DNA from 4 places in the Paenibacillus spongiae genome. Region 2 is predicted to be linked to each of the others. Evidence: riboswitches for the same ligand, from Rfam matches in the RefSeq annotation. Region 2 holds a riboswitch; each other region holds the start of a gene.
The links. A riboswitch is a leader RNA that binds a small molecule or an ion and turns the genes downstream of it on or off. The one in region 2 is predicted to bind cyclic di-AMP.
Positions count from the first base shown of each region.

Region 1 (3,126 bases), 3.5 Mb from region 2:
CATAGGCATAAGGTCGTTCATTGGCGAACCCCACGGTAATATACCCTTCTCGCTGCGCTTTGGCTAATGTTGTCTCCTTAGCAGCGGGTTCGTTCGTGTTAGTTCCTTCGTTGGCTTTGTCCTCATCTGAACTGCATCCCATCAAGAAACCGATCAACATTAAGCAAAGAACAGCATGAATCCATTTCCTCAATTTTCCTCACTCCTTTCGGATTCGTTATTGAACACGTTAATGATCATAACATGAGTAACCAATAAGGCTCACCCTTGATATAAGCCCTTCACGTCAGCTCAGGTCCGCTCAGCAAGGATATGGGGATCTGACCAGTCTCATCCAGCTTTTTCCTCCCCTATTCTCCCGAATACTACCCAGTTCGACTTGAAGATATATCGCTTCCTATTAAGTAAATATGAGATAATTAAAGATAACTGCATCTAAATTCATGTAATTAATAATATATGACAAAATATCGATCTAAATCGCTATATTTCGATAAACATAAAAAAGCGACCCCATTTAGGCTCGCTTATTATAACTTGTTTGTATTGGCTAGCAGAACGATATGAATGGCATCCTTTGCAATCGATTGGATCGTCCCGTAAAGAAGTCGCGTCACGATTCAAACTAATGGTTGCTATTTAATCTCTTCACTTTTCTTGATGCCGCAGGCATATCCGCTAGTGTGTTAACGGAAACTACCGCATTTGTTTTTTTCACAGGCTTTCTCCAATATTGCTCATTCCCCGGAAGGTCATCGAACCATGTCGCCTGTTCGGGGCAATCCAATATCATGAATCGGCCATAGTGGCCGTCTCTTGATTGGTGATATTTCAGATAAGCCTTACCTTCCTCGATAGCAAGAATTTCAATTTTTCCGGAGGTATGGCTCATGGACAAGCGAACCCTCTTGCCTAAACCAGACGTTAGCGCTTTAGCTTGCTCGACGATATCGTAAACTTCCCGCAAAGGCAGAACAAAAGCGTTGTTGCCCGCGACTGGCCTATTGATAAAGAAATAGTACGGGGTTACCCCAGCCTCGGACAGCTTATCGAGCAGCTCCCCCAGGATTTTCGGATCATCATTTATACCGCGAAGTATTGGTGTCTGGTTTACTAGAATCACCCCCGCTTTCTGCAGGGCCGTGAATCCTTGAATGGCTTCCGGAGTGATCTCGCGCGGATGATTAATATGTGCCATGACATAAATTCTTTTCTCAGGTGTTGAATATTCCTTAAACGTCTCCAATAACGCCTCGTCCTCGTAGATCCGCATCGGATTAAATACGGGCATTTTCGAACCTAGGCGAATGATTTTCACGTGTTCAATGGCTCTTAAGCGTTCAAGGATAATCTTCAGCTTCGCGGTTCCAAGGATCAGGCTGTCGCCACCGGTCAGTAGAACGTTACTGATTTCCGGATGCTGTGCAATATACTGTAAGCCTGGTTCTATATCCGACACGGCTTCTTTAACGTCATTACGGAAAAGCCGCTTTCGAAAACAATATCGGCAATAAGCACCGCATACCTCAGATACAATAAGAAGTGCCGTCGAATTATACTTGTGTTGGCATCCTGGAACGACATAATTCGTATCTTCGTCCGATGCATCCCATCGCCCATACTCCCCAAGTTCATCCTCATTTGGAATGACTAGCTTACGGACCGGATCGTTCGGATCATCCCAATCAATTAAATTCAAGTAATAATCATTCACTCGAAAAACGAACTTGTCCGTAATAAGCTTCAATTTCTCCCGTTCTTTCTCCGGAATATTCGTCAATTTGCCGATGTCCGTCATGTATTTCGGTTGTGGCATAAGAACCTCCTCCTTCAAAATGTATTATGACAACAAAAAAAGACCCATTAACACGGGTCAAGAAACAAGCAGAGTTTATCGCTCTACAGAGAATAATGACCCATCTAAGGCTGACGAGGTTAGCTGACGGACTCGGGATAGATGGTTCCCTACGATCCTCATGGATCGATTCGCCCCTGATAATGGGTCCCCCGCTTTCCGGAATATCGGAAATTAAGCAGTTCGATATGAAATTGTACTAGCAAGAACTTCAAATGGACTAATTAAACTATAACAGATCCCTCTCCTTCTGACAACCTATTGATAATATTGAAGTTGTTTGTAAATTAATAGTAAACATTAATAATGCTAACCATGCACTAGTTGAGCGAAAGAAAAGGGAATAAAAAATAGACAAGGGACTCCTCCCCTGCCGCTCCATTGATTTTGATTATATTCGAGGCTTATTTATGAATTGCCCTGTCACTTCAAAAATTTTCTCATCTCCAACAACAACCAGAATATCGTCTTCTCTTAACACAACATGCGGTCCCGGCGAGATGGAGACATGCGTTCCCCTACGCAGCGCGATAATGGTAGCACCCGTATTTTGCCAAAATTGCAGATTGCCGATCGTTTGCCCTACCACATGTGAATGCGGTGATATTTTTAGATCGATGGGATTATACGGTTTAAGATTTTGCAACCGGTCAGAAGCATCAATAATCTCCGTAAGGAGTGATTCAAATTTCTGATCTATGGCTAGTTTTTCCTGAAGCAAGAGCTGCAAATTTTGTTTAAGGGAATACACGGATTTCAAATAATCGTGTTTCGTTATATATTCATAAGCGTTGTGACTAGACAAGACGGTGATTTCTTTCCCTTGAGAGACGGATACGATATTCTCTTCCCTCAATAATCCAATGGCTTTACGAATGGTTTCGGGAGATACATGGTACTGCCCTGCCAGGAGTGAACGTCCTGAAATCTTACTGGATACAAGAAATTCTCCGCTTACGATTCTTTGTGCGATATCAAGAGCTATCGATTTATAGCCTGCCTTTTCTGTTTCCGGCATCGATTCGTCTTTCCCCTTATCGTGTGATTTACTATTTTTCGAGCCAAGACTAACTCCACTCCACGCTAACTAATAGTTGATGTTTCAATAACGCCAAAACAAAATCCACATAGTAATCTTGACGTACGATAATTCTGTAGTGATGACTGTCGTAAGGATAGAATAAGACATCGGTGTATACTTTATTCTCTTCAAAGCCCTTCTGAATCTGCTTCATCCCTGCCATGTATTTATCCTCAATAAATTTGATATC
Region 1 covers NZ_CP091430.1:3,479,794-3,482,919, reverse strand. Annotated here, with positions in the region: gene ehuB (ectoine/hydroxyectoine ABC transporter substrate-binding protein EhuB) at 1-193, opposite strand, end outside; gene L1F29_RS15940 (KamA family radical SAM protein) at 626-1,816, opposite strand; cyclic di-AMP (ydaO/yuaA leader) riboswitch at 1,910-2,046, opposite strand; gene L1F29_RS15935 (GntR family transcriptional regulator) at 2,247-2,873, opposite strand; gene L1F29_RS15930 (hypothetical protein) at 2,923-3,126, opposite strand, start outside.
Region 1: linked by a shared signal. The riboswitch ahead of L1F29_RS15940 (KamA family radical SAM protein) and the one ahead of L1F29_RS00140 (resuscitation-promoting factor) in region 2 are both predicted to bind cyclic di-AMP.

Region 2 (3,126 bases):
AAAGACGAAAAACCGCCGATTTTGCTTCTCGACCAGGAGGAGCGTTTGTCAGAGATATCGGCAAAATCCGATATAATTCGATCCATTACCGGCCTTCACCGCGGGAAATATCACCTCTATTTCCCGATGGAGAAAGTGCGTGAGAAGGCGGCGTATTTCTCGCAAGCCGTGCGTGATGTATTTGGCTTTTACTTGTAGAAAGGGGTTTGTCTTCATTGATGTTAATCGACACTCACACCCACTTGGATTCCTATAAATTCGACGCTGACCGCGCAGAAGTCATCGAAAGGGCGCGGGCTGCCGGAATCGAAAAATTAATCAATATCGGGTTCAACCGCGAAACGATTCCGACTACGATGGAATTAGCGGAACGTTATGATTTTATTTACGCCGTTGTCGGGTGGCATCCCGTGGACAGCATCGAGATGCTTCCTGGGGATTTGGATTGGATCGCCTCGCTCTGCGATCATCCGAAGGTTGTGGCGATCGGGGAAATAGGCCTCGATTATCACTGGGATACGTCGCCGAAGGATATCCAGCAGCGGGTATTCCGGCAGCAGATCGAGCTGGCCAAGCAGAAGAAGCTGCCGATCGTCATTCATAACCGCGACGCTCATGAGGATGTCGTCCGTATCCTGAAAGAAGAGCGGGCACAAGAGGTTGGCGGCGTGATGCACTGTTACTCCGGCAGCTGGGAAACGGCCAAGCAATGCCTGGACATGAACTTCTATATTTCGTTCGGAGGACCGGTCACATTCCAGAATGCGCGTGTCCCGAAAGAGGTGCTCGCCCGGGTGCCGCTGGACCGTCTTCTCATCGAAACGGACTCCCCATATTTGGCTCCGCATCCATATCGCGGAAAGCGAAATGAATCGGCTTACGTGCGGCTGGTTGCCGAGGCTGCAGCGGAAATAACAGGCAAATCTTTGGAACAAATTTCCAAAATCACGACTGAGAATGCATTAAGATGTTTTAACATTGGGTGAAAAGAGCTCTGAGAGCAAGGATTTGGGACCAATCCCACGAAAAAACTAATTTTCAATCAAGAAATCGCCAGTTTTTCGCGAGTTTATCCTTAAAATTCGTTAAAATCGTCATTAATCGCTTCTTTACAATTTGGAGCAAAAGACGGTATCATTCATCTCAGAGCTTTTGAAACATTGTATTCCTTTTCCAATATCGCTTAATCTCCAGTATGGAGAGCGGGGGAACCAAGAGCGTACGCTGAATCGAATTTTTGGCGTGTGCCTGTTGAATTCTTCTTGGGGTGAATTTATGCAGCGGTACTTTAGTTTTGTAAAGTGCCGAAGTGCGAATAGGGCGACTCTCTTGCCCGAACCCGACAGCTAACCTCGTAAGCGCAAATAGAGAGATCAACCTCGTGCATCCATTCCATGCTACCTGTATTTTGGGGAAGCCACGAAACAGATCCTCTGTCGTCGGCTTCTTTTTATTTTTGAATAATGCGTAAACTGACGACATAGGGTGTATACATGGAGGTGGGCATGAGGAAGAGCGTGTGTGCACGCTAAATCTAACTAGTCGCGTCAAATTTAATCATGCATAATTCGACGGCGGGGCTATGTAAGGAGGACCGATGAAGTGGGCCAACTCCAGCTTAAGGACACCCATGGGAAACGATCATCCAGCATGTCTTTCGCATTGCGATGGAAGCATGAGAACTTGCGTTTAATTATTCTAAGCGCTATGATCTCAATCGCTATGACTTTCATGTTTCTGGTGTTGTTGTACGGGACGGCTGACAAGCGCGTATCCGTAGTAGTTAACGGACAGGAAAACATTGTTTCAACCAAGCAATGGGTCCTTCAACGCCTACTGGATGAACAAGCCATCACGATTGGACCGAACGATAAAGTGTCCATGCCTCTGAATGGAGGCGTAAAGGACGGCGACCGTATTGTTATTGATCATGCGGTACCGCTCCAAGTGAAGGCTGACGGCAAGGTAAGAACGTTGTACACGACAGAAAAAACAGTTAGGGAAGCGATCGATCAAGCTAATATATCGGTTCGCAATCAAGATAAGGTACTTCCTGCCATGGATACGGCGGTCCAGCCGAACATGTCCGTTACGGTCGTGAGGATCGATAAGCACCTCTCACAGAATTCCTACACGGTGCCGTTCACGGTCGTCAAGAAGGAAGACCCGAATTTGCCGCAAGGCAAACAAAAGTTAATGCAGGTGGGCAAAGAAGGTACCGTTGTGAAGCGTTATGAGAAGGTGTTTGCGGACGGGAAAATGGTGTCGCATACGCTTGTATCGAAGATGACGCAAGCGACGGCCATCAATCAAGTCGTGGCAGTCGGAACGAAGAAAGAAGAGCCGAAGGTTACGGTGTTGTCCGCGAAGGCGCCGTCTGTGGCGACAATGACGAAGAAGGGCGTCACGTTTAAGCCCAAGAAAGTCTTAAAGAATGTAACGTTAACGGCTTATTCGGCAGGCGTCGAGTCTACCGGTAAGAGTAAAGGGCATCCACAGTACGGCATTACGGCTTCCGGCGCACGCGTCAAGGAAGGACGTACCATTGCCGTCGATCCGAAGGTCATTCCGATCGGCTGGTGGGTGTATATCGAAGGTATCGGTTTCCGCCGTGCGGAAGATACAGGCGGCGCGATCAAAGGCAATAAGATCGACGTTTATTTCGACAGCGAGAAATATGCGGATCGCTTCGGTCGGAAGAAGGGCTATACGGTATACGTACTGGGGCCGAAGAAACCGGAATCGATCTGATATTAGCGGCTGTGATTAATTATTATCGTATTTCAAAAGGAAATATGCCATCATAAAGGAGAGGCGACGCCTCTTCTTTTTGTATGTTTGTCTAGAGGGGATGAAGGAACGGCATGATCAAGGAAATCATCGTCGTAGAGGGCAAGGACGATACGGTTGCCATTAAGCGGGCGCTTGAAGCGGAGACGATCGAGACAGGCGGTTCTGCGGTCGGTGAAGACGTGCTCCGAAGAGTGGCGCTTGCCCAGCAGCGCAGAGGGGTTATTATCTTTACGGATCCGGATCATGCAGGCGAACGAATCCGTAAAATTGTCGCGCAGCGGGTTCCAGGCTGCAAGCATGCGTTTCTTCCGCAGGAAGAAGCGCTCTATAAGG
Region 2 covers NZ_CP091430.1:26,990-30,115, forward strand. Annotated here, with positions in the region: gene L1F29_RS00130 (HD domain-containing protein) at 1-198, shown strand, start outside; gene L1F29_RS00135 (TatD family hydrolase) at 219-986, shown strand; cyclic di-AMP (ydaO/yuaA leader) riboswitch at 1,171-1,377, shown strand; gene L1F29_RS00140 (resuscitation-promoting factor) at 1,603-2,751, shown strand; gene rnmV (ribonuclease M5) at 2,865-3,126, shown strand, end outside.

Region 3 (3,126 bases), 1.7 Mb from region 2:
TGGACGCCGACGATCAGCGCCTGCCGGTCTGCAAATACGGTATTGCCGGTAGCGTTCGGAAGCACAATGGGCTCCTCGCCATGCCGGATGTTCCCGCTTGAATCCGGGGTTAGGTGGCGTTCGAGCGCAGCCCATGAGCCGATATCGTCCCATCCGCAGCGAACCGGGATGCAGTAAATAGATTGGGCCTGCTCCATAACCGCGTAGTCGATGGAAAGCGCGGGCATCTGCGCATATGCAGCTGCCGCATCGTGCGGATGCGATCTCAGTATGTTCCACAACTGGGGCTGATAACGCTGCAGGCTGCTGGCAATGGTGGAGGGGCGCCATACGAATATGCCGCTATTCCAATATATTCCAGACTCGCGAATCAATTCCGCGGCACGGCCGGCATCCGGCTTCTCAAGAAATTGAACGACGCGGAGTACGCCTTGAGGCATATTCTTTGCCATATCGCTGGACTTATCGAGCGTTCGTAAGTAACCGAAGCCGGTTTCGGGCCGATCCGGTTCGATGCCGAGTGTTACAATCGCATCATCTAGGCAGGCTGCGGCTGCGGCCTGTTCGATAGCCGCCAGGAATGCCCGTTCATCGGAAACATATTGATCCGAGGGGACAAAGACAAGGGGCGAATCGTCGCCCTGATCCAGAAATCTTAATGCGGCAAGAGCCATACATGCTGCAGTATCCTTTTGTTCGGGTTCGATAATGTATTGATTCGGCGGCATGTCGGGGAGCTGCCGGGCGAGCAGAGGCAGGTAACGGTCGGGTACGGCTGCGTACAAGCGGCTTCCTGGCACCAGCTTGAGGAAGCGGGCGGCTGTTTCTTGAATTAAGGTCCGGTCCGAATGGAAAGGCAGAAATTGCTTCGGCATGGATGCGGTGCTCCGCGGCCAGAACCGAGTCCCTCTACCGCCGGCCATGATGACGATATTCACGCTATGAAACACCTCCGGCATAGCTAAAAAAACAGTAGAAGCCCTTAAATATACAGTCAATGTATTCGGAGCTGATCATGCTTCGGAACGGCTTATGTACTTGCATCTGCAGCGATTGGACGAATTTACCGGTAGGATTGCGCGGGAGATATATGGTATTCTCTTACGCGAGCCGAAACTTATCGTACGGGGGACTTTTGGAAACAGCGGTATACGGTTTCCTGACGGCCGTTAATTGTGGAAATTCTCCATGCTTATCAGCCGAAAACTTGTATGAATGCTGCCGTTCTTTTGCGTTCTATCGACGCTTATTGGCAGCAGGAATGCTAGGGGTGAATCGCGAATGCGGCATATACGCGGACGCGAAGGGTTGACTCCTCGACCCGAATCCGACAACTAACCTCGTAGGCCACATGCTTGAACGGATAATAGACTTACATCCGTTCGCGATGACGGAGACGAGCGTCGTGAATGACGGCGCGGATCCGTAAACCGAAGGAGGACGACACGCTTTGAAGAATTGGAATTGGAAGAAAGGCACGGCAGCGGCTGTGCTTGGCTTGACCCTATTTGCCCATGCAGGCGCCGCCAATGCGGCTACGAATCACAAGGCGGCGGACGGCGACACGTTCTGGAAGCTGTCCAAACGTTATGGCGTTACGGTCGATTCGCTCATGAAGGCGAATCCGAAGGTAAATGCGCAGAACATTTATGAAGGCTTGAACATTATCGTTCCAAGCGGCAGCACCATGAAAGCAGCGGCTGCAGCACCTGCGGCAGCGCCCGCCAGCACGATGAAGGCGTCATCCGACAGCGAGCAGCTCAACCTTGGCGGACGGATATTCAATTACACGGATGCCTTCCAGGTAAAAGCGAGCGCATACACATCCGCAGCTTCGGAGAACGGCGGCTGGGGAGCAGTGGACTACTTCGGAAATCCGCTTAAGCTCGGTACGATTGCAGTAGATCCCAAGCGGATTCCGCTAGGCAGCAAGGTTTATGTGACAGGTTACGATTATGACGGCCTGCCGGTAGGCGGCATGATTATGACAGCTACCGACATGGGCGGGGCAATCAAAGGAAACCGGATCGACATCTATGTTCCGCATTCGCAGCAGCAGGCGAGAACGTTCGGCTTCCAATATGTCGATGTCTTTGTTTTGGAATAGCCGTTCATACTCATCCTTCATACATGAAATACGGGCTTCACTCACACATAAAAACGGCGTTCATCCTTGATTCAAGGTGAACGCCGTTTGCTGTATATCACGGTTTTTCCGTTGATGCAGGGGTTATGATGATCGGGCGACAGGACGGTTCAGGAGCTCGGGCAGGGTGACGATTTGATACCCTTTGCTGCGAAGCAGACGGATGAGGCGGGGGAGGGCGTTAATCGTACCCGATAAATCTTGTCCGCCTCCGCCGCCGGCATGCTGCAGGATGATCGATCCGGGCTTCAGCGTTCGTTTAATGTTAATAATAATGCTGCTGCTGTCCAGGCTCTTCCAATCCTCCGAGTCGACATTCCAGTTTACGATAACGAATCCGTTCCGCTTCGCCCATTCAATCTGCTTCGGCAATATTTCGCCATAGGGCGGCCGGATGAGCTTCGGGCTGTAGCCGGCAAGCGGTCGTAGGACGGCATCGGTACGCAAGACCTGCTGCTGGAATTTCTGCATCGATATCTGGGTGAAAACCGGATGATTGTAGGAATGGTTTCCGATCAAATGGCCTTCTCTCCGCATCCGCCGGACGACAGAAGGATGGGCGCGGGCTCTTGAGCCGACCACGAAGAAAGTGGCCCGCACTTTATATTTGGCCAGCACATCGAGAACCTGCGGGGTGTATTTCACATCCGGTACATCGTCGAAGGTAAGCGCGACCTTCCTGACTTTGCGCGGTCCGCCCAAATAGAAGGCGCTCGGGTACATTTTCTGCAGCTGTGCCCAGGATACGGCATGCTGCGCCTGCTTGCTGCGTTTATGCCCTTTTCGGCTGCGGCGCCGATCTGTCTCCGCCGCGCTCTTCTGCTCTGCGTATGTCCCCGCCTGCTTGCTGATGGCTCCCGGAGATGTATTCGGCTTGCTATCTTCGGCGCGTTGGTCCAATTCGTCCGTGACAGAGGGCAGACAAGCTGCCGCGGGCTTTTCCTTCATGGCCGAAATCGTGGGCCGGAAGGTATCGGTAT
Region 3 covers NZ_CP091430.1:1,683,959-1,687,084, forward strand. Annotated here, with positions in the region: gene L1F29_RS07715 (mannose-1-phosphate guanylyltransferase) at 1-938, opposite strand, end outside; cyclic di-AMP (ydaO/yuaA leader) riboswitch at 1,099-1,363, shown strand; gene L1F29_RS07720 (3D domain-containing protein) at 1,451-2,107, shown strand; gene L1F29_RS07725 (polysaccharide deacetylase family protein) at 2,231-3,126, opposite strand, start outside.
Region 3: linked by a shared signal. The riboswitch ahead of L1F29_RS07720 (3D domain-containing protein) and the one ahead of L1F29_RS00140 (resuscitation-promoting factor) in region 2 are both predicted to bind cyclic di-AMP.

Region 4 (3,126 bases), 1.9 Mb from region 2:
ATACAACCGGAATCTCGACGTATTATCAAATCTACTTGGAAGATTTCCGGGATTTCTCGCTGCGGGCGGCGCAGGTGCCGATCTTTCTCTTCATGGCAGCAGGCGTGCTCGGCACCTTCTTGGGCGGTATTCTGGCCGACCGGTTCGGCCGGAAGCGGATGATACTGATTTCCATCGGGGGAGCGGCTCCGTTCGCGTTACTACTCCCTTATTTGCCATCATTCTTGATTTATCCCGTTATATTCTTGCTGGGCGTCATCCTGCTCTCCGGATTTTCCGTAAGCGTCGTCTACGCGCAGGAGCTTCTCCCAGGCAAGGTTGGCATGGCTTCAGGGCTCATTACCGGCTTGGCCTTCGGAATGGGGGCGATCGGGGCGGTGATCATTGGAGAAGCGGGCGATATATGGGGACTTGACCGCGTTCTGACCTGGTCGAGCTTTCTGCCGCTCCTCGGACTTCTCGCCTTTGCGCTGCCGCCGGACCGGCGGGAATGAACCTTGAGGCTATGGAGGCGAGCCGCTGCATGCATGCAGGCATTCCGATGAAATGGCTGCTTTAAGCTGTCGAGATTTATCCGACAGCTTTTTTGTGCATTTTTGGATGATATCCCTTCCCGAATGTCCGCCGCTTTTTTTGAAAGGCGCAGAATGAATGCGAATGAGCGAGCAAGACGGATATTTATAGGAATGTAAGCGCTGCTTATGCGCGATAATCGAGCGGAAAAGCCGTATTATCAGCTTCAGGTTCGCTTTACAGAGATTCGAAGCAGGAGTAAGATTCAATTCATCGAATCTTCTTGTTCTTACCATTTTCGGAGGCCTCCGAGCAGGAGAACGATTTGAAACCGATAGCAGTTATGTTTCAGTCATAGCATTAACCGTCTTTATCGCTGAGTCCTTCTGATTTCGAAGAAGGAGCGGGGGAACCAACGGCCAGCAAGCAGTACGATGCGTATTGCTGAAGCCATGGGGTGAATCTTGGAATGGGAGACTGATCCAGGTAGGGCGACTCTCGCGCCCGAATCCGTCAGCTAACCTCGTAAGCGTATAGGGAGAGGCAACATTAACACGTGCAGTCGCAGCTCGGGATGAATTTGTCTAATGGAAGAAACTAACGTCGCCCCCAGGAATGGTGCGAGCCGTTTCTTCTTGTGCCCTCTAAGGGGTACGGCAGAATTCTTCCTTGCTGTGAATCGTTGAAGCCACGGGTCATGTTCCTCATGCCCGCAGGCTTCTTTTTTCATGCTCAGAATGGGTAAAAATTGAATATTAGGGATGAATAGGGAGAATTTAAGCATGAGCGATATAGGGATGCTTGTCATGCTGGCAGCGGGATTCGCGCTAGCAGCCGGTTTTGCCAACTGGTGCGGTAAAGTGATTGAAGATGCGGGAGGGAACGAAGCATGATTGTGACGCTTATCCTTACTTTGCTTGTATTCATGTATTTGGTTTATGCACTGATTCACCCGGAGAAGTTCTAGGAGGCTGTTGATCAATGGATATCTTGCAAATCGTCATCGTCATTATTGTCCTGATGCTGCTGGTAAAGCCGCTGGGCACGTATGTCTATCATGTGTTCTCGAATGAATCGAATTGGACGGACCGCATATTCGGAGGCATGGAACGGGCGATCTATAAGCTGATCGGGCTGAAGAAGCGGGAAGGCATGACGTGGAAGATTTATGCGCTTAGCATCATCGCCACCAATGTCGTGCTTGTCGCGATCGGTTATTTACTGCTGCGGGTACAGGGCGGATTATGGCTTAACCCGAGCGGTAACGGAAATATGGAATCAACGCTTGCTTTCAATACGATTATCAGCTTTGTGACCAACACGAACCTGCAGCATTACAGCGGGGAGTCTGGCGTTACCTACCTCACCCAGATGGCCGTCATCACGATGATGATGTTCACGTCGGCAGCCACGGGATTCGCCGTTGCGGTCGCTTTCGTGCGGGGGATCACGAGCAAAGGGACGACGATCGGCAACTTTTTCGAAGACTTCGTGAAAGGGATCATGCGGATCTTCCTGCCCTTCTCGTTCATCATGACGCTCGTTCTTGTGGCGCTCCAAGTCCCGCAGACGCTAAATCCGACCCTCGTCGTTACTACGCTGCAAGGTGTTACGCAGCATATTCCGCTGGGGCCTGTAGCATCGCTGGAGACGATCAAGCATATCGGTACGAACGGCGGCGGGTTCTTCGGCGTCAACTCGGCGCACCCGTTCGAGAATCCGAATGGCATTACGAATGTGCTTGAGATTCTCATGATGTGGGCGATGCCGGCATCGTTGCCCTATATGTTCGGGCGCTTCGCACGGAATACGAAGCAGGGCTGGGTTATTTTCACCGCCATGATGGCACTCTTCCTTGTCTTCCTCTCGCTCACTTACTTCTCGGAGAAGGCGGGTAGCCCTGCGATGAACGCCATGGGCTTCGATGCATCGCAAGGTAGCATGGAAGGCAAGGAGGTGCGCTTCGGCATCGCTCAATCCGCCTTGTTCACGACGGTGACGACCGCGGCCACTACCGGCAGCGTCAATAACATGCATGATACGCTCACGCCGCTTGGCGGTATAGCCCCGCTTGCCCAGATGATGTTGAACTGCGTATTCGGAGGCAAAGGCGTCGGGCTGATCAATATGCTGATGTACGCCATGCTGGGGGTATTCATCTGCGGGCTTATGGTCGGGCGGACGCCGGAATTTCTAGGCCGCAAGATTGAACCGCGCGAGATGAAGCTTCTCGCCATTGCCATCCTGGTGCATCCGTTGATCATTCTGGCTCCGACGGCGATAGCCTTCTTGACCGACCTGGGCAGCGGCTCGATAACCAATCCGGGCTTCCATGGGATTTCTCAAGTCTTGTACGAGTACACCTCTTCGGCCGCCAATAACGGGTCCGGTTTCGAAGGACTAGCGGATAACACGCCGTTCTGGAACATTACGACCGGATTGGTCATGTTCTTCGGCCGGTACATCTCCATGATGGCTATGCTAGCCGTCGCCGGATCGTTCGTCCGCAAGACGCATGTACCGGAGACGATCGGGACATTCCGTACGGATAATGCGCTATTCACGGGGATTATTATCGGGACGGTGCTGTTGATTGGCGCACTAACATTTCTT
Region 4 covers NZ_CP091430.1:5,785,235-5,788,360, reverse strand. Annotated here, with positions in the region: gene L1F29_RS26125 (MFS transporter) at 1-494, shown strand, start outside; cyclic di-AMP (ydaO/yuaA leader) riboswitch at 878-1,061, shown strand; gene kdpF (K(+)-transporting ATPase subunit F) at 1,403-1,480, shown strand; gene kdpA (potassium-transporting ATPase subunit KdpA) at 1,495-3,126, shown strand, end outside.
Region 4: linked by a shared signal. The riboswitch ahead of kdpF (K(+)-transporting ATPase subunit F) and the one ahead of L1F29_RS00140 (resuscitation-promoting factor) in region 2 are both predicted to bind cyclic di-AMP.